Regions from separate parts of the Streptomyces sp. WZ-12 genome, predicted to be linked through region 1. Evidence: riboswitches for the same ligand, from Rfam matches in the RefSeq annotation. Region 1 holds a riboswitch; the other holds the start of a gene.
What was found. Region 1 has a riboswitch for S-adenosylmethionine ahead of thrC (threonine synthase). Riboswitches for the same ligand answer to the same signal wherever they lie in the genome.
Positions count from the first base shown of each region.

Region 2: another riboswitch for S-adenosylmethionine. It lies ahead of PV796_RS27640 (aminotransferase class V-fold PLP-dependent enzyme); the one in region 1 lies ahead of thrC (threonine synthase).

Region 1 covers NZ_CP118574.1:3,909,211-3,919,302, forward strand. Annotated here, with positions in the region: gene PV796_RS16425 (DUF998 domain-containing protein) at 1-1,003, opposite strand, end outside; gene groL (chaperonin GroEL) at 1,334-2,959, opposite strand; gene PV796_RS16435 (cold-shock protein) at 3,416-3,619, opposite strand; gene PV796_RS16440 (MoaD/ThiS family protein) at 4,083-4,361, opposite strand; gene thrC (threonine synthase) at 4,415-5,692, opposite strand; SAM riboswitch class I at 5,710-5,865, opposite strand; gene PV796_RS16450 (glucosyl-3-phosphoglycerate synthase) at 6,041-7,000, shown strand; gene PV796_RS16455 (alpha,alpha-trehalose-phosphate synthase (UDP-forming)) at 7,049-8,554, shown strand; gene PV796_RS16460 (cytochrome c oxidase assembly protein) at 8,706-9,740, shown strand; gene PV796_RS16465 (hypothetical protein) at 9,825-10,092, shown strand, end outside.
Region 2 covers NZ_CP118574.1:6,392,768-6,402,859, forward strand. Annotated here, with positions in the region: gene qcrB (cytochrome bc1 complex cytochrome b subunit) at 1-1,422, shown strand, start outside; gene trpD (anthranilate phosphoribosyltransferase) at 1,564-2,628, shown strand; SAM riboswitch class IV at 2,713-2,830, shown strand; gene PV796_RS27640 (aminotransferase class V-fold PLP-dependent enzyme) at 3,035-4,405, shown strand; gene PV796_RS27645 (Lrp/AsnC family transcriptional regulator) at 5,202-5,483, opposite strand; gene PV796_RS27650 (rhomboid family intramembrane serine protease) at 5,480-6,211, opposite strand; gene PV796_RS27655 (hypothetical protein) at 6,398-6,637, shown strand; gene PV796_RS27660 (NYN domain-containing protein) at 6,713-8,029, shown strand; gene PV796_RS27665 (C40 family peptidase) at 8,338-9,363, shown strand; gene PV796_RS27670 (C40 family peptidase) at 9,599-10,092, shown strand, end outside.

The DNA of each region.
Region 1 (10,092 bases):
CACTCCCCAGCCCGAGAAGCCCCCCTTCAAGTCCCCCTTCCCCTCCGGGAAGTTCACTCTCGCGCCCAAGAGAACCGCCCTCCCGCTCAGGAAGCACACCCTCCCCGCCAAGAGAACCGCCCTCCCGCCCAGCAAGCACTCCCTCCCCGCCACGACGGCCGCGCTCCGGCCCGGGAAGCGCGCCGTCCTCTTCACCGAGCTCGCCCACTCGCCCCAGAGGTTCGCTTCGGCAGGCGCGCCTGAGTCCTTCCACGTACCGCTCCCAGCGGCCGTCCCAGTGGCCGGCCCAGCGCCGACGCCGGCGCACCGAGCGCCCCAACTCCGCGGCCAGCAGGGCGAACCACACGCCCACCAGCATCAGATGGACCCGCTGCGGTACGCCGTGCCAACCGGGGTGGCCCAGGAGCGGACCGACGGTGAGGATCGCGGCGGGCATGGCCACGGCCAGGACGCGCGGCCCCCAGCGGCGGACCAACGGCATCGGCGGCCGTTGCACCGCGGCCGCGCGGCTCAGGCCCGCCATCGAGGCGAAGAGGAAGAAGTGGGCGAGGGCGCTGGTTGCGGTGTGCCAGGGGTGGACGGGCTCGCAGCCGGGCTCCAGCGAGGGGGCGCAGGTCATCGGGAGCAGAACGTCGGCCAGCGAGGAGAGGCCGAGGCCGGCCAGTGCGAGCCAACCCGCGCGGGCCCAACGGCCGTGCCCGGCGGGCGTGCTGCGGGCGAGCAGGGCACCCGCGATGACGAGGAGCGCGCAACCGCTCTCCAGGGCGCCGAAGAGGACCCGGAACCGCTGGTCAGCGGCGTAGAGCTCGCTGACGTAGGAGTGCCGGGGGTCGAGGCCGGTGGGGAGCCGGAATTCCAGCAGCCACCAGTTGTAGAGCAGGGCGGCGGCGCCGAAGAGGACGGCCGCCGTCGCCTCCCGGCCGGCGTAGTGGGTGGTGGGCGCGACCACGGGCTCGTAGGCGGTGCGGTCACCGGTCCGCGTGGGGTTCGGGACGTTCGGCACGGGCGGTCCTGTTCCGGGTGGGGGGCGGGGGCCTAGTGCGAAGGTTCTCCCCGGCATGGCCCTCCACGTAGGAGCGCCGGGTGGAGGCGCGCCGAGCCGCCACCCGTCAGGCCGAACCGATCCCCTGAACGCGGTATCCGGCCGTGCCCGCCCACGGGTTTGACGTCCCGTCAGCGTGCCGGCGGAGTGCGCCTGCCGTAAGGACCGTCAGCCATACGGCCCGAGGGCCCGTGGGACGCGGGCGCCGGATACAACGCCGCCGGGGCGGCACCCCCTTGGAGGGAGGTGCCGCCCCGGCGAACGGAACGGACGAGATCAACCAGAGGTCGATCAGAAGTCCATGTCACCGCCCGGCATGCCGCCCGGCGCGCCGGCAGCGGCGGCCTTCTCCGGCTTGTCGGCGATGACGGCCTCGGTGGTGAGGAACAGCGCCGCGATGGAGGCGGCGTTCTGCAGCGCGGAGCGCGTCACCTTGGCCGGGTCGATGATGCCCTCGGCGATCATGTCGACGTAGTCGCCGGTCGCGGCGTTCAGGCCGTGACCCGGGGTCAGGTTGCGCACCTTCTCCACGATGACGCCACCCTCAAGGCCGGCGTTCACGGAGATCTGCTTGAGCGGGGCCTCCAGGGCCAGCTTCACGGCGGCGGCACCGGTGGCCTCGTCGCCGTCCAGCTCCAGCTTCTCGAAGACCGAGGAAGCCTGCAGCAGGGCCACGCCACCACCGGCGACGATGCCCTCCTCGACGGCCGCCTTCGCGTTGCGAACGGCGTCCTCGATGCGGTGCTTGCGCTCCTTCAGCTCGACCTCGGTCGCGGCACCGGCCTTGATGACGGCCACGCCGCCGGCCAGCTTCGCGAGGCGCTCCTGGAGCTTCTCGCGGTCGTAGTCCGAGTCGCTGTTCTCGATCTCGGCGCGGATCTGGTTGACCCGGCCCTGGACCTGCTCGCTGTCGCCGGCACCGTCGACGATGGTGGTCTCGTCCTTGGTGATGACGACCTTGCGGGCGCGGCCGAGCAGGTCGAGACCGGCGTTCTCCAGCTTGAGGCCGACCTCCTCGGAGATGACGGTGCCACCGGTGAGGATGGCGATGTCGCCGAGCATGGCCTTGCGGCGGTCACCGAAGCCGGGCGCCTTGACCGCGACGGACTTGAAGGTGCCGCGGATCTTGTTGACGACCAGGGTCGACAGGGCCTCGCCCTCGACGTCCTCGGCGATGATCAGCAGCGGCTTGCCGGACTGCATGACCTTCTCCAGGAGAGGCAGCAGGTCCTTCACGTTGCCGATCTTGGAGTTGACGATGAGGATGTACGGGTCCTCAAGCGCCGCCTCCATGCGCTCCATGTCGGTCGCGAAGTACGCCGAGATGTAGCCCTTGTCGAAGCGCATACCCTCGGTGAGCTCCAGCTCCAGACCGAAGGTCTGGGACTCCTCGACGGTGATGACGCCTTCCTTGCCGACCTTGTCCATGGCCTCGGCGATGAGCTCGCCGATCTGCGGGTCGGCGGCGGAGATGGACGCGGTGGAGGCGATCTGCTCCTTGGTCTCGATCTCCTTGGCCTGGTCGAGCAGCGCACCGGAGACGGCCTCGACGGCCTTCTCGATGCCGCGCTTCAGGGCCATCGGGTTGGCACCGGCGGCGACGTTGCGCAGGCCCTCGCGGACCAGCGCCTGGGCCAGGACGGTCGCGGTCGTCGTGCCGTCACCGGCGACGTCGTCCGTCTTCTTCGCGACCTCCTTGACCAGCTCGGCGCCGATCTTCTCGTACGGGTCCTCCAGCTCGATCTCCTTGGCGATGGACACACCATCGTTGGTGATCGTGGGGGCGCCCCACTTCTTCTCAAGGACGACGTTGCGGCCCTTGGGGCCGAGGGTGACCTTGACGGCGTCGGCGAGCTGGTTCATACCGCGCTCAAGGCCGCGCCGCGCCTCCTCGTCGAACGCGATGATCTTGGCCATGTGAAGTGGTCCCTCCGGACTGATGGGGGTACCCCCGACTCGAACCAAGCCGAGCTTGGGGGAGGAAGCTCCGGACCGTGCTGGCGCCCGCGACGGACGGCCTGCGTGCCGTGCGGTTCCTTGCCCCACCCGGCCTGCGGGCCTCACCGACCCGGTCCACATTCAGCACTCTCACGAGGAGAGTGCTAACGCAATGATTAGCACTCGCACCCATCGAGTGCAAGCGGCATGGGAGATGTCTGCCCCGGGGATGACGGTCGGGCGACGGGTGGACGCGGGCGCCCGACCGGTGGCCACCCGGCTCGCGGGGCCACCCCTGCCACCGTGCGCGCGCCCCGCGCGCCCGCGTAGCACGGCGGGACGGGGCCGAACTCCGGGCCCGGGAACAGCAGAAGACCCGCAACCCCGTGCGCGGGGGTGCGGGCCTTCTTCCCAACGATGCGGTCGGTCGCCGCCTCAGGCGGCGACCCGGACCATGTCCGCCTGTGGCCCCTTCTGGCCCTGCGAGATCTCGAACTCGACCCGCTGACCCTCCTCAAGGGTGCGGTACCCGTCCATCTGGATCGCGCTGTAGTGGACGAAAACATCCGCACCACCGTCGACCGCGATGAAGCCGTACCCCTTCTCCGCGTTGAACCACTTGACGGTGCCCTGAGCCATGCCTAACTCCCCTATTACTGGCCCTTGCACAGGACCGCACTCCGCGGACCCGGGTCAGACCTCACCCCTGGGAATGGTCCGTGGGGTGTGCGCCGGAACGCGTCGACCGCCGCTGAATGTATCTGGACCGATGCCCAGCGCAACAGGTCAATCGGACGAGAATTCTGGAGTCAGGGAAACGGCCGTATGCGCTCAAATGCCGTTATTCCAGAGCAAGTCGGGCCAGGAATAAGCCACACAGACGACAAATTGCGCACACAACTTGCGCACAAGTCACCGCGATCTCATATGCGTTCGGCATGCACGCGGAGATAAACGGAGGGGGATCGCCTCAATGGTATCCCCTTTCACCACACGGAATTGCCCCATCCGTTTGGCACGGACGGGGCAATTTCCGGACACCACCGGGACAGAGTTGGCGCAATTTCGATCTGCGCGCTCCGCGCGGGGCGGTCGAGGGGCCTCAGCAGCCGCCGGCCACCGCCGGGATGATCGAGACGCCCGCGCCTTCCGGGGTCGGGGTCTGCAGGCCCTGCTCGAAGCGGACGTCGTCGTCGTTGACGTAGACGTTGACGAAGCGGCGGAGCTTGCCGGCGTCGTCGAGCACCCGGGCCGCGATGCCGGAGTGGTTCTTCTCCAGGTCGGCGATCACCTCGGAGAGGGTCGCGCCCTCGGCCGGGACCTCGGCCTGGCCGCCGGTGTACGTGCGCAGGATGGTGGGGATGCGGACGGTGACGCTCATGTTGCTGCCTCCAGGGCTGCGGGGAGAGGGGGTGCGGGAGGGGCGGGGCCGGCTCAGTCCGCCAGGCCGGCCGCGCGGAACGCGTCCAGGTCCGGGCGGATGGTGGCGGTGGGCCCGGCGGCGACGGCGTCGAGGGTCTTCAGCCCGTCGCCGGTGTTCAGCACCACCGTGGTCAACGACGGGTCCAGCACGCCGTCCTCGATCAGCTTCCTGGTCACGCCGACGGTCACCCCGCCCGCGGTCTCCGCGAAGATCCCCTCCGTACGGGCCAGCAGCTTGATGGCGTCCACGATCTGGGGGTCGGTGACGTCCTCGACGGCACCGCCGGTGCGGCGCGCGATGTCCAGCACGTACGGGCCGTCGGCCGGGTTGCCGATCGCCAGCGACTTGGCGATGGTGTTCGGCTTCTGCGGCCTGACGACCTCGTGCCCGGCCTTGAAGGCGGCGGACACCGGCGAGCAGCCCTCGGCCTGCGCGCCGAAGATCCTGTACGGCTTGTCCTCGACCAGGCCGAGGGCGATCAGCTCCTTCAGCCCCTTGTCGATCTTGGTGAGCTGGGAGCCGGACGCGATCGGGATGACCAGTTGGTCCGGCAGTTGCCAGCCCAACTGCTCGCAGATCTCGTACGCCAGGGTCTTGGAGCCCTCGCCGTAGTACGGGCGGAGGTTGACGTTGACGAAGCCCCAACCCTCGCCCAGCGGGTCGCCGATGAGCTCGGAGCAGAAGCGGTTGACGTCGTCGTAGTTGCCCTCGATGGCGACCAGGTCCCCGCCGTAGACCGCGGCCATCACGACCTTGCCGGGCTCCAGGTCGTGCGGGATGAAGACGCAGGACTTCAGGCCCGCGCGGCGCGCCGCGGCGCCGACCGCGCCGGCCAGATTGCCGGTCGAGGAGCAGGAGAGGGTGGTGAAGCCGAAGGCGCGGGCGGCCTCGACGGCGATCGCGACGACCCGGTCCTTGAAGGAGTGGGTCGGGTTGCCGGAGTCGTCCTTGACGTACAGGCCGCCAGTGACGCCCAGTTCGGCGGCGAGCCGGTCGGCCTTGACCAGCTTGGTGAAACCGGGGTTGAGGTTGGGCTTGTCGGCCACGTCGGCGGGGACGGGCAGCAGGGGGGCGTAACGCCAGATGTTGGCGGGACCGGACTCGATCCGCTTCCTGAGGCCCTCGGGGTCGCCGGTCGGCAGGTCGTAGGCGATCTCCAGCGGGCCGAAACACTCCTGGCACGCGAAGATCGGGCCGAGCGGGAAGCGCTGTGCGCACTCGCGGCAGGAGAGCGCGACGGCGGGGCCGAGGGCGACGGCGGGGGTGGGTTCGGTTGCTTGCACAGCCATGGAGGCGAGGCCCTTTCTCCTCATCTTCCTCACGGCGCATTTCGCCGCGAGACGGATTTGGCACCTTCCCTAGCCGGGAGCCTCGCGCGCGCACTGCTGTCGTGCGGCGGAGACCGGCTGGAGGGTTGCCGGGGCTTCAACGGGCCGTATCCCTCTGCCCCTCTGGATGAGCGCTATGGCGCTGGGCGGAGCCCAGGCATTTGTCACGCGGCGACCCCGACATGCGGGGCGCGTCCGCGTTGTTCAAGACTGTAACCGAAGCCACTGACCGTTGAGATAGTCGTCCGGTCCGCGAGATGGATCACATAACGGGCTCCCGTTCGGGACCCACCGAGGAGAGTCGTAGACGTGCTGGAAGAAGTGGAGCGTTGGCTGGCCGGCCGCTCCTGGTCCGCCGCGGACCGCCCGCTCACGCGGCTGCTGGAGGCCAAGCGCCAGACGGGCCAGACGGTCAGCGTGGTACTGCCCGCGCTCGACGAGGAGGCGACGGTCGGCGCCATCGTCGCCGCGATCCACGCCGACCTGATGACCGGGGAGGTGCCGCTGGTCGACGAGCTGGTGGTGCTGGACTCGGGCTCCACCGACCACACCGCCGAGGTCGCCGCGGCGGCCGGCGCCCGGGTCGTCCACCGGGACAGCGTGCTGCCCCGTATTCCCGCGCTGCCCGGCAAGGGTGAGGTGCTCTGGCGCTCGCTGATGGTGACCGGTGGCGACATCGTCTGCTTCGTCGACGCCGACCTGCGGGAGTTCTCCGCCACCTTCGTCTCGGGGATCGTCGGACCGCTGCTGACCGACCCGGACGTCCAGTTCGTCAAGGCGATGTACGACCGGCCGTTGGAGACCGGGCAGGGCCCGGCGCCGGGCCAGGGCGGGCGGGTCACCGAGCTGGTCGCCCGGCCGCTGCTCAACCTCCACTGGCCCCAACTGGCCGGCTTCGTGCAGCCGCTGGGCGGGGAGTACGCGGCCCGGCGCTCGCTGCTGGAGCGGCTGCCGTTCCCGGTCGGCTACGGCGTGGAGCTGGGCCTGCTGGTGGACGCCCTGCACACCGTCGGGCTGGACGCCCTGGCCCAGGTGGACGTCGGGGTCCGCAAGCACCGCCACCAGGGCGGCCAGGCGCTCGGCCGGATGGCCGCCGCCATCTACCGTACCGCCCAACTCCGGCTGGCCCGCGGCCACTTGATCCGCCCCCGGCTGACCCAGTTCGACCGCGGGGAGAACGGTTTCGTGCCGCACACGACCGCGGTGGACACCGAGGAGCGGCCCCCGATGGCGGAGATACCCGAATACGCGGAACGGCGGGCCGCCTGAGGGCGGTCCGTACGTTTGCGCGGTTCCCCGACGGGTTAATGTCGCGACATGGTCTCCGAGACGGTCTCCGAGCGCAGTCCGGTCCAGCCAGGTGCCGAGGTCCTCGTCGCGTCCAACCGCGGACCCGTGTCGTACGCCCTGGGAGCGGGCGGGGAACTGACCGCCAAGCGGGGCGGCGGGGGGCTGGTGTCGGGACTCTCGGCCATCGGGCCGGAGACAGACGCGGTGTGGGTCTGTGCCGCGCTCGGGGACGGCGACCGGGAGGCGGTGCGGCGGACCGGCGGGCCGCTGGACGTCGCGGACACCGGCGGGCAGCGCGTGCGGATGCTCGACATCCCGGCGGAGGTGCACGCCGCGGCCTACAACGGCATCGCCAACTCCGTGCTGTGGTTCGTCCACCACATGCTGTACCAGACGCCGCTGGAGCCGGCGTTCGACGCGGACTTCCGGGACCAGTGGGCGGCGTACGAGGCGTACAACGCGGCGTTCGCCGGCGCGCTCGCGGACTGCGCGGGCCCCGGGGCCGCGGTGCTGGTGCAGGACTACCACCTGGCGCTGGTGCCGGGGATGCTGCGCGAGGCCCGGCCGGACGTGCGGATCGCGCACTTCTCGCACACCCCGTGGGCACCGCCGGAGTACTTCGCGATACTGCCCGACGACGTCCAACGGCGGCTGCTGCTCGGCATCTTGGGCGCCGACCGCGCCAACTTCCTGACCGAGCGCTGGGCGCGGGCGTTCACCGCCTGCTGCGAGCGGGCGCTGGGGCCGGACTGCACCGCGCACTGGCCGCGGCACGAGACGCCGAGCGTGGTCACGGTGGTGCCGGAGGAGAAGGCGCACCGGACCCGGATCGGGGTCCACGGGCTGGGCGCGGACGCGGAGTTCCTGCGGGAGCGGTCCCGGCGGCCGGACGTCGAGGAGCGGATGGCGGCGCTGCGCGAGCAGATCGGCGGGGCCGACCGGAAGACGATCGTCCGGGTGGACCGGACGGAGCTGTCCAAGAACATCGTGCGCGGGCTGCTGGCCTACCGGCGGCTGCTGGCCGACCGGCCGGAGTGGCGGGAGCGGGTGGTGCACCTCGCGTTCGCCTACCCCTCGCGGCAGGACCTGGCCGTCTACCGCGACTACACCGCGCGGGTCGGCGCGCTCGCCGAGGAGATCAACGCGGAATACGGGACGGCCACCTGGCAGCCGGTGGTGCTGCACGTCAAGGACGACTTCGCGCGGTCGCTGGCGGCGTACCGGCTGGCGGACGTGGCGCTGGTCAACCCGATCCGGGACGGGATGAACCTGGTCGCCAAGGAGGTGCCGGTGGTCTCCGACGCGGGGTGCGCCCTGGTCCTCTCCCGGGAGGCCGGCGCCTGGGAGGAGCTGGGCGCGGACGCGCTCACGGTCAATCCGTACGACGTGGCGCAGACCGCGCGGGCGCTGCACGCGGGGCTGACGATGCCGGCCGGGGAGCGGGCCGCGCGCTGCGCCCGGTTGGCGGCCGCGGCGACGGCGCTGCCGCCCACGCGGTGGTTCCTGGAGCAACTGCGGGCACTGGGCGAGTGACCGCCGGCCGCCCGCGAGGGGTGCCCCGCCGGTAGATCGTCAGCGGGCGGGGCTAGCGTGGTGGGCCGTGACAGTTTCCCCCCTCGCGGCGGCCGCGACCACGACGCTCGTCCCGGCCGCGGGCCCGCCCGCGCAGACCCTCGCGGCCGGACTGCCGGAGCTCACCGCCGGCCGGCTGCTCGGCACCTGGCAGCCCGATCCGTACGCACTGGTCCTGATCGTCGTCCTGGGCGGCCTGTACGCCTGGGGCGTGGCGCGGCTGGCCCGGCGCGGGGAGCGCTGGCCGGCGGCCCGGGTGGTGGCGTTCGCCGGGCTGGGGCTGGGCGCGATCGCGGTGGCCACCATGTCGGGGCTGGCGGTCTACGACCACGAGCTGTTCTGGCCGGCCGCGGTGCAGAACATCGTGCTGGACCTGATCGCGCCGCTCGGCCTGGCGCTGGGCGACCCGCTGTCGCTGGCGCTCAGGGCGCTGCCGCCGGAGCGGCGCGCGGCCCGTTGGCTGCGCGCGACGGTCTCCGGCCGCCTGCTCCGCTTCCTGACCTTCCCGCTGGTCAGCACGGTGCTGGTGCTCTCCTCCGAGCTGGCGATCTACTTCACCCCGTACTTCCCCACGGCACTGCGGCACGGCCCGGTGCACGAGCTGATGTACCTCCAACTGCTCGTGGTCGGCAGCCTCTTCGTGCTGCCGATGCTCACCCGGGAGGAGCTGCTGCCGTCGTGGTGCAGCCACCCGGTGCGGGCGCTGCTGGTGCTGGTGGACGGGCTGGTGGACGCGGTGCCCGGGATCGTGGTGATGACCAGCGGGACGCTGATCGCGGGCGGCTGGTACGCCACCCAGCACCGGCCGTGGGACCCGAGCCTCCAGCAGGACCAGATGATCGGCGGCGGACTGATGCTGACCATCGCGGAGTTGGTCGGACTGCCGTTCATGATCGCGGTGTTCGCGGAGTGGGTGCGCGACGAGCGGCGCAAGACGACGGCGTTGGACGCCCGGCTGGACCGGGAGCTGGCGGTGGCCGGACCGGCGGCGACGGCCCCGACGGCGGCAGCGGTGTCGGAGTCGGCGACAGCAGCGGTGTCGGCGGCCGCCAAGTCGGAAGCGGACGCTCCGCGGCCGGAGTTGACCCGGCCGTGGTGGGAGACCGATCAGGGCGAGGTCGGCGCGCGGTTCCGCGGGGAGCGCTAGCCGGCGGGCGCGTCCGCCCCGCGGGTGCTCCCGCACGCGCCCGTGCCGCGGCTGGAGCGGGCCGAAGCGGGGTAGTCCTTGTCCATGGCTCTCAGCGCACGGTCATGTTCCGCCCGGTGGGCCGCAGTTGCGGCCGTCACCGTCCTGGCGACCACGGTCGCCGGGTGTTCGTCCGGGAAGAACAGCCCCGACTCCAAAGGCGGCAGTTCCGCCTCCTCCTCCGCGTCCGCACCGTCCGGGGCGATACCGGTCGGCCCCGGTCCGCAGTCCGCGTACACGGTGCAGCAGCAGCCCGCGCCCGGGAGCTGCCACGTCCACTACACGGCCGACAAGCAGCCGCTGCCCGACCCCA
Region 2 (10,092 bases), 2.5 Mb from region 1:
TTCCACCCGAGCATGGCCGAGGTCACCTACCACGGGTCCTACGTGCCGATGCACGGGATCAAGATGACCCAGGCCTTCGAGTCGACGCTGAACATCAGCTTCGACGTGCGCGGTGGTCTGCTGATCCGGCAGATCCACCACTGGGCGGCGCTGGTCTTCCTGGCCGCGATGATGGTCCACATGATGCGGGTGTTCTTCACCGGCGCGTTCCGCAAGCCGCGTGAGGTCAACTGGCTGTTCGGCTTCCTGCTGTTCGTCCTGGGCATGTTCACCGGCTTCACCGGTTACTCGCTCCCGGACGACCTGCTCTCCGGCACCGGTGTCCGCTTCATCGAGGGCGTCATCCTGGCGATGCCGCTGGTCGGCTCGTACCTGCAGATGTTCATCTTCGGCGGCGAGTTCCCCGGGCACGACATCATCCCGCGGTTCTTCGCGGTCCACGTGCTGCTGCTGCCGGGCATCATGCTCGGCCTGCTGGTGGCGCACCTGATCCTGGTCTTCTACCACAAGCACACGCAGTTCCCGGGTGCCGGCAAGACCAACAACAACGTGGTCGGCATGCCGCTGCTGCCGGTCTACATGGCCAAGGCCGGAGGCTTCTTCTTCCTGGTCTTCGGTGTGATCTCGGTGATCGCCGCGGTCGCCAGCATCAACCCCGTGTGGGCCATCGGCCCGTACCGGCCGGACCAGGTGTCCACCGGTGCGCAGCCGGACTGGTACATGGGCTTCGCCGAGGGCCTGGTGCGTGTCATGCCGGGCTGGGAGTGGAACTTCTGGGGCCACACCATCAACTTCGGTGTGCTGATCCCGATCCTGATCTTCCCGTTGGTCCTGGTCGCCATCGCGGTCTACCCGTTCATCGAGTCCTGGGTCCGCGGCGACAAGCGCGAGCACCACATCCTGGACCGCCCGCGCAACACCCCGACCCGCACCGGCTTCGGTGTGGCCTGGCTCGTCGCGTACTTCGTGATGCTGATCGGTGGCGGCAACGACCTGTGGGCGACGCACTTCCACCTGTCGATCAACGCGATCACCTGGTTCGTCCGGATCGCGTTCTTCGTCGGGCCGGTGCTGGCCTTCATCGCCACCAAGCGGATCTGCCTGGGCCTTCAGCGCCGCGACAAGGACAAGGTGCTGCACGGGCGCGAGTCCGGCATCATCAAGCGCCTGCCGCACGGTGAGTTCATCGAGGTCCACGAGCCGCTCAACCAGGAGCAGCTGCACTTCCTGACCCAGCACGAGCAGCCCGAGCCGCTCGAACTCGGTCCGGAGGTCGACGAGAACGGCGTTCGACGCAAGCTCAAGCGCACGCAGAAGCTGCGCGCCAAGCTCTCCAAGGGCTACTACGGCGAGGACAACGTCATCGCCAAGCCGACCGTCGAGGAGTACAAGGAGATCACCAGCGGCCACGGCCACCACTGATCCCCGCGGGCGCCCGCGCGCGCACCGCTGGTAGTACGCCACCCAGAGGGCCCCGTCCATTCCTGTGGACGGGGCCCTTCGGCGTCCGCGGAGGTCGATAGGGTGACGACACAGGCACGACACGAACCAGGAGCGTGGACCATGAACGTTGTGACCCCGGCGGGCGGCGGCAGCGTGGCGGACCGCTCCTGGCCGGTCGTGCTGAACACCCTCCTCGACGGCCACGACCTCACCGCGGACGACACCGCCTGGGTCATGGACCGGATCATGCGCGGCCAGGCCACCGACGCGCAGATCGCCGGCTTCGCGGTCGCGCTGCGGGCCAAGGGCGAGACGGTCGCGGAGATCTCCGGCCTGGTGCGGACGATGTACGCGCACGCCAGCCTGATCGACGTGCCCGGCCCCAGCGTCGACATCGTTGGCACCGGCGGCGACGGGGCGAAGACCGTCAACATCTCCACCATGTCGGCGATCGTGGTCGCCGGCACCGGCGCCAAGGTCGTCAAGCACGGCAGCCGCGCCGCGTCCTCGGCCAGCGGCGCCTCCGACGTGCTGGAGAAGCTGGGCGTCAATCTGGACCTGAGCCCGCGCCGGGTCGTGGAGGTCGCCGAGGAGGCCGGCATCACCTTCTGCTTCGCGGCCAAGTTCCACCCCGCGCTGCGCCATGTGGCGGCCGCCCGCGGCCAGTTGGGCATCCGCACGACCTTCAACGTGCTGGGCCCGCTGACCAACCCCGCCCGGGTCAAGGCCCAGGCCACCGGCGTCGCGGACGCCAAGATGGCGCCGATCCTGGCCGGGGTGCTCGCCGAGCGCGGCTCCTCCGCGCTGGTCTTCCGCGGCGACGACGGTCTGGACGAGCTGACCACCACCGCCACCTCCCGGGTGTGGATCGTGCGCGACGGCACGGTCCGCGAGGAGCCGTTCGACCCCCGGGACGTCGGCATCGACCTGGTGCCGGTGACGGCGCTGCGCGGCGCGGACGCGTCGTACAACGCGGAGGTGGCCCGCCGGCTGCTGGACGGCGAGACCGGCCCGGTGCGGGAGGCGGTGTTGCTCAACGCGGCGGCCGCGCTGGCCGCGTTGGAGCCGTCCGACGCCCCGTTGACCGAGCGGATCCGGGACGGCCTCGGCCGGGCCGCCGAGTCCCTCGACTCCGGGGCGGCCAAGCGGACCCTGGAGCGCTGGGCGGCGGCCAGCAACGCCTGACGGCCGCGGATGTGACGCAGGTCCCGGTCCGGAATGCGGACCGGGGCTTGCGCCCCGAAGATCGTGTGGCATGATTCATGCCCAGGTCACGAGTGACAGCGACACAGGCCCCGGCCCGCTGTCCGGCAACCCTCCTTCCGTGGCGGGGTGCCCCGGGTGATGACCAGGCCGCAGGCAGCGAGGTCTGCGGCAAGCGCGGATCCCTCGCCAGGGATCCTGGTCCCCGAGGGAGCTACCCCCGTGATGCAGCGAATGCGCTAGGGCCGTCGGCCCCGTTCCCGCGCTCCTCAGCTCTTCTCTCCTTTCACACCGCGGTGCCGTGCCCGGCCGTTCCTCCGCGCCCCTCCCGGGCTCCCGAGGACGCCCCCACCGCGGTGAACTCGCTTACCTCTCACGGGAGTTCGCCATGTCTGTTTCCGCCGTTGCCGCCGACCGCGCCGTCTGCGCCCCGCTGCCCGTGCTGGGACGGGACGTCACCGTCCCGCTGGTGACCGGCGGCGAGGCCGGTTACGCCGCGCTGGACTACGCCGCCAGCGCCCCCGCGCTCCAGCGGGTCTGGGACGACGTGGCCGGCTACGCGCCGTACTACGGCAGCGTCCACCGCGGTGCCGGCTACCTCTCTCAACTCTCCACCGACCTCTTCGAGAACAGCCGCAAGACGGTCGCCGACTTCCTCGGCTGCCGCCCCGACGACCAGCTCGTCTTCACCCGCTCCACCACCGACTCGCTGAACCTGCTGGCCGCCGCTCTGCCGCAGGGCACCCGGGTGTTCGTCTTCGAGACCGAGCACCACGCCTCGCTGCTGCCCTGGGAGCGCCGCGCGGACCTGGCCGTGACGTACCTCAACGCGCCGCGCACCCCGCGGCAGGCGGTGGACGCCCTGGAGCAGGCGCTGGCCGCCCGCGAGCCGTACGGCCCCGCGCTGGTGTGCGTCACCGGCGCCTCGAACGTGACCGGGGAGCTGTGGCCGGTACGGGAGTTGGCGGCCGCCGCGCACGCCCACGGCGCCCGGATCGTGCTGGACGCGGCCCAACTCGCCCCGCACCACCCGGTGGACCTCGCCGAACTCGACGTCGACTGGGTCGCGTTCTCCGGCCACAAGCTGTACGCGCCGTTCGGCGCAGGGGTGTTGGCCGGCCGCGCCGACTGGCTCCAGGACGCCGATCCGTACCTGGCCGGCGGCGGCGCCAGCCGCACGGTGGCCCGACGGGCCGACGGCGGGGTGGACGTCGAGTGGCACACCACCGCCGCCCGGCACGAGGCCGGATCCCCCAACGTCATCGGCGCCTACGCCATCGCCTCCGCCTGCCGGGCGCTCACCGAGGCCGGTTTCGACGGCCTCGTCGCCCGCGAACAGGAGCTGATCGCCCAGGTCCGGGCGGGCCTGGCCGATGTCCCCGAGGTCCGGATCCTCTCCCTCTTCGGCGCCGACGCGCCGCGCGTCGGCGTCCTCTCCTTCGTCGTCGACGGCTGGAACAGCTCGCACTTCGCCGCGGCCCTCTCCGCGGAGTACGGGATCGGCGTCCGCGACGGCCTGTTCTGCGCGCACCCCCTGGTCCGCACGCTCCTGGGCAGCGCCCCCCAGGACCCGGGCGAGTGCGGCGCCCCCGAGGCGGCCCCCGGCGAACGCTCCCTGAACGCGATCCGCGTCAGCTTCGGGGCGGGGACGCCGGACGAGCACATCGCCCGGTTCGTCCGGGCGGTCCGGGAACTCGTCGCCGACGGCGCACGGTGGAAGTACCGGGTGGAGGACGGCCGTTGCGTGCCCTGCGCGTAGCGCAGGTTGTTTCTTCCCACGTTGTCGGCTCTCCCGCCGCGCGGGTTGCTGTTCTTTGCGCCTTGCGGCGCGGGGCGGTCCGCTGCCGGTCCGCTGCGCGGGGCGGGCCGACGTGTCCGCTGCGCGGGGCGGGTGGGGTTGTTGTCCGCTGCGCGGGGCTGTTGGGGTGCGGTGACGGGCCTGCGGGGTGGGTGTGCAGGACTGCTTCGCTTTACGTCCTGCACACCCACCCCTCCGGCCCGTCCCCTCCCGTTGGGGGTGGGTGAAAAACGGTGGGTGCCACGTCCTGTCGGTGGGTCAACTCGGGCCGCTGGGTTGAGTGGTGACCGTCAGAGGACGCATGAGCTTGAGCGGTGACCGTGAGGGGACGCGTGAGGCTGGGTGGTGACGGTCAGAGGACGCGTGAGCTTGAGTGGTGACCGTGAGGGGACGCGTGAGGCTGGGTGGTGACCGTAAGAAGACGTATGAGCCTGCGCGGTGACGGTCAGAGGACGTGTGAGCTTGAGTGGTGACCGTAAGAGGACAGGTGGCCCGAGCGCCCGGGCGGCGACCGTCAGCGGACCACAGTGGCCAGCCCCATCCCAGAGAAATCCACCCACCCAACGGGAGGTGACGGGCCGGAGGGGGCGATATGCCAGACGTAAAGCGAAGCAGTCTGGCATATCGCCCCCTCCGGCCCGTCACCGCAACCCGACAGCCCCGCGCAGCGGACCAACGCGCTTGCGCCGCAGGCGCAAAGACAGCAACCCCCACGGCGGGACGGCCGACAACGTGGGAAGCCAAGCCCAGCGCAGCGTCACGCGTCGAGGCCGATGGAAAACGCCGTCTCAAGGTCGTGTTGTGAATACGTGCGGAACGCGATGTGCGTCTCGGTGGAGGCGACGCCGGGGACCTTGCTGATGCGGCCGGGGATGACGTCCGCGAGGTCGTCGTGGTGGGCGACCCGGACCATCGCGATGAGGTCGTGGGCGCCGGTGACCGAGTAGACCTCGCTGACGCCTTCCAGCGCGGCGATCTGCTCGGCGATCTCCGGGATCTGGTCCACGCTGGTCTTGATGAGCACGATCGACGTGATCACGGCTGGCTCTCTTCCTCGGCCGACGGTCCATTGCCCCTGGTGGCCCCCAGAGTATCCCGCCCGTAGCGGGCCCATGCGTAGAGGAAGCCGAGGGCGAAGCCGACGACGTGGGCGAGGTAGGCGACGCCGGGGCCGGCCGGGTCGTGCTGGGCGGCCTGCCACTGGAGGCAGAACCAGAAGAGCAGCACGATCCAGGCGGGGAAGCGCAGGGGGAGGAAGAACAGGAACGGGAAGAGGCTGGTGACCCGGGCCCGGGGGAAGAGGAAGAGGAAGGCGCCGAGGACACCGGAGATCGAGCCGGAGGCGCCGACCAGGGTCTGGTCCGAGTGCGCGTGCGCGGCCGCGTAGCCGATCAGGGCGAGGTAGCCGACGGCCAGGTAGAAGACGGTGAAGGGGAGCCGGCCCATCCGGGTCTCGGTCATGCCGCCGAAGACGTACAGGAACAGGACGTTGCCGAGCAGGTGCAGCCAGCTCCCGTGCACGAAGAGCGCGGTGAGCGGGGTGAGCAGGGCTTGGGGGGAGCCCCTCCACAGTTCGAGCGGAATCACGCCCCAGTGCGCGAAGTAGGCGTTCTGGGCGCGGAGCAGGGCGGCGCCGGTGCCGTAGGTCCGCAGCAGGCCGGAGGCGGGGCCGAGCACGAAGAGCGTGCAGCACAGCGCGATCAGCACGTTCGTCATCCGTGAGAACACCGCGCGCAGCGAGTGGGCGGGGTGGGCCGGCGCCGTCATGAAGTGATCATGGCGCAATGCGGGCACACGGGACAGAGTGCCTCGCCGCGTCCCGGCTTCCGGGCGGGCCCGCGCCGGCCCCCTGCCAGGCCGTAGGGTTACAGGCAGTACCTTGCGTATTTCCGCAGTCCGGCGGCGCACCCGCGCGGGGCGCACCGCAGCACGAGTACGAAAGAGGACGACACGATGGCTGTTCCCCTGCCGACGGCGGAAACCCGGTGGCGCTGTGTGCTCTGTGGCAATCTCACCCGGTTTGATGTGACCCGCCGGTCCAAGGTGGTGGAGTACGTGCACCTGGATCTGGCCGGTGAGCCGTCGGTGGAGGAGCGCGAGGTCGTCAGCGAGACCGTGGAGTCCGTGCGCTGCCGCTGGTGCAACGCGGTCGACCAGATCGAGCTGGTGGACCGTCCGGGCGCGAGCGCCTGAGATCGGAGCGATGCAGCCGTGGTGGAACGTCCAGAAGGGGAGCTGGGGGCGGAGCGTGCGGACGCGCCCGGAGGGGTGGCCGACGAGGTGCTCGATCAGCCACTGCCCGAGGGCGTACGGCGCCGCGTCGTGGCGCTCACCGCGGAGTGGTTCGGGGCGCTGACGGTCTCCGAACTCCCGCCCCCCTTGCGGCAGTACGCCCGTTTCACCCCGACCCGTCGGGCCAAGTTCGCCGGGAACGCGATGGCCGCGGCGCTGGAGGGCGACGCCGTGTTCCGGCAGCGGATCGCGGGCAAGCTGCGGCAGGCGCAGCCGGAGCTCGCCGAGGCGCTGGAGCAGGGGACCCTGCCGGCCGCCGCCGATCCGCTGGACGTCGCGGCGGCGGCGTACGTGCTGCGGCCCGAGGGCTGGGTCAAGCTGGTCGCGGCGGCCGGCGAGGAGGCGCAGCGGGCGCGCGCCGAGCGGGCCGGCGAGGAGGCCGAGCGGGAGTTGGCCCGGCTGCGCGAGGAGTTGGCGCAGGCGCGCGGCGAGGCGCGCGGCGAGGCGGACCGGGTCCGGGCGGATCTGGAGGCGGCCCGCAAGGAGAACGAGTCGTTGCAGCGGAAGCTGCGCAGCGCGCTCAGCGACATCCGGCGCGGGGAGGCCGCGGTCCGCAAGGTCGAGGCCGCGCTGGCCGAGGTCCGGGAGCGGGCGGCGACCGACAAGGCGGCGGCGGACAGCGAGGTGCGCCGGTTCAAGGCGCGGATCGCGGAGGCCGAGGCGGCGTTGGAGGCCAGTCGGCGGTCGGCCCGCGAGGGGCGCAGCGTGGAGGACATGCGGCTGCGGCTGCTGTTGGACACGGTGTTGGACGCGGCGCAGGGGCTGCGCCGGGAGTTGGCGCTGCCGCCCGCGGCGGGGCGTCCCGCGGACACCGTCGAGGCGGTCGAGCCGGGCCGGATGACGCCCAAGGACATCGCGACCCGGGCGCTGTCGGAGACCGATCCGGCGCTGCTGGACCAACTCCTGGCGCTGCCCCAGGCGCATCTGGTCGTCGACGGCTACAACGTCACCAAGACCGGCTATCCGACGATGCCGTTGGAGAAGCAGCGGCTGCGGCTGCTGGGCGGGTTGGCGGTGCTGGCGGCCCAGACCGGTGCGGAGATGACGTGCGTCTTCGACGGGGCGGAGTTGGCCGCGCCGGTGTTGTTGGCGCCGCCGCGCGGGGTGCGGGTGCTGTTCAGCAAACCGGGCGTGACGGCCGACGAGTTGATCCGGCAGCTGGTGCGGGCCGAGCCGGCGGGCCGCCCGGTGGTGGTGGTCTCCTCGGACCGTGAGGTGGCCGACGGGGTCGCCAAGGCGGGGGCCCGGCCGGTGGCATCCGCCTTGCTGCTCAAGCGACTTGCCCGAACCTGACATTTCACACCCAGACCGGAATATCGCCGGGGGCATGCGCCCGCGCTTCGTATCGGAGCGTCAAATGCCGCTTACTGGCCGTGTGATGTTGGTAAAAGTTGGGGGCGACGGTGCAGAAATTCCCCGTGAGGATTTGAAGCGATCACAACTCGGTTACTAAGGTCGGGCCTCGAACCTTCATACAGGTGATCATCCACCCGGGACGGTCAGTGAAGGTACCGCCGAGTCCGCGGCGTTCGCGCGGAGCCGGGGACCCCAAGCTCCCCCCACTCCCGGTAGGCGGCTGGAGGAAGAAGGAGCTCGCCCCCGTGGCGTCCCACCGTCGACCCAAGCAGCCGAGCCGTACTCGTGTGACCGTGCTCACCGCGACCGCCGCCGCGGCCGTCGCCCTCTCGTCCCAGGCGGCGCACGCCGATCCGAGCCAGTCGAAGAAGGACGTCAAGTCCGAGGTCGACAAGCTCTACAACGACGCGGAGCAGGCCACCGAGAAGTACAACGGCGTCAAGGAGCAGCAGGACAAGCTCCAGAAGGAGGTCGACGACCTCCAGGACAAGGTGGCCCGCGGCCAGGGCGATCTGAACCAGCTCCGCAAGGGCCTCGGCGCCATCGCCTCCGGCCAGTACCGCAGCGGCAGCATCGACCCCTCGGTCCAGTTGTTCCTCTCCGGCAATCCGGACACCTACCTCGAAAAGGCCGCCACGCTCGACCAGTTGAGCGGCAAGCAGGCCGAGCAGCTCAAGACCATCGCGGACAAGCAGCGCCAACTCGCCCAGGAGCGCGCGGAGGCCGCCAGCAAGATCCAGGACCTCTCCGAGACCCGCAAGTCGCTCGGGGACAAGAAGGACGAGATCAAGGCCAAGCTGGCCAAGGCGCAGGAGCTGCTCAACACCCTGACCGCCAAGGAGCGGGCGGCCATGCAGGCCGCGGACGACCGGGCCAACCGCAGCAACGACCGGGTCAACCTCGGCGACGACGTGCCGGCCTCGCAGCGCGGTGCGGCCGCCCTGGCCGCCGCCCAGTCGAAGATAGGTTCCCCGTACGTCTGGGGCGCCACCGGCCCGTCCTCCTTCGACTGCTCGGGCCTGACGTCCTGGGCGTACTCGCAGGCCGGCCAGTCGCTGCCGCGCACCTCGCAGGAGCAGGCCAACGCCGGCACCCGGATCGGCTCGGAGAGCGCCCTGAAGCCCGGCGACCTGGTGCTCTTCTACGGCGACCTGCACCACATCGGCCTCTACGCCGGCAACGGCACCGTGCTGCACGCCCCGAAGCCGGGCGCCGCGGTGCGCTACGAGTCGATCAACAACATGCCGTTCCAGTTCGGCGTGCGGGTCTGAAAAGACTCACAACACCCGCAACCCACCGCCCGATCGGGCGAATTGCGGCCCCCGCCACTGACCTGCCGCTCCGCCGGTGACCTGCGAAGTCACCGGCGGAGCGGCTTTTTGGGTACGAAAAGCGGTCTTTGGCCGGCGTACCGCGGCGCGGTTACTGTCTGCCCTCGCAGTCGCCGGATCACCGACCGTCCCGCCCGGGCGGCAGGGGCTGCACACGGAAGGAGTTGCGGCCCTCGTGGTGTCCCATCGCCGTACCTCGCAGCGCGGTCAGACGACCCTCGCCTCGGTCACCGTCCTGTCCGCCGCCCTGGCGACCGCGGCCGCCGCGCTGTCGGCCCAGCCGGCCAGCGCCGACCCCGTCGAACACCCCTCGGCCGGCCGCCAGGACGCCGCCGCCCGGGTCGGCAAGCTCTACGAGGAGGCCGAGCGGGCCACCGAGAAGTACGACGAGGCCAGCGCCCACACCGCCCAACTGCGCGGCGAGGTCTCCGCCCTCCAGGACCGCGCCGCGCGCACCCTGGAGCAGGTCAACGGCATGCGGTCCCGGCTCGGCGCGCTGGCCGCCGCCCAGTACCGGTCCGGCGGGATCGACCCCGGCGTCCGACTGATGCTCTCCGAACGGCCCGAAAGCTACCTGGAGAAGGCGTCCGCGCTGGACCGGCTCAGCGGCACCCAGGCCCGCGAGCTGCACCGGCTCCAGGCCGCCACCCGTCAACTGGACCAGCAGCG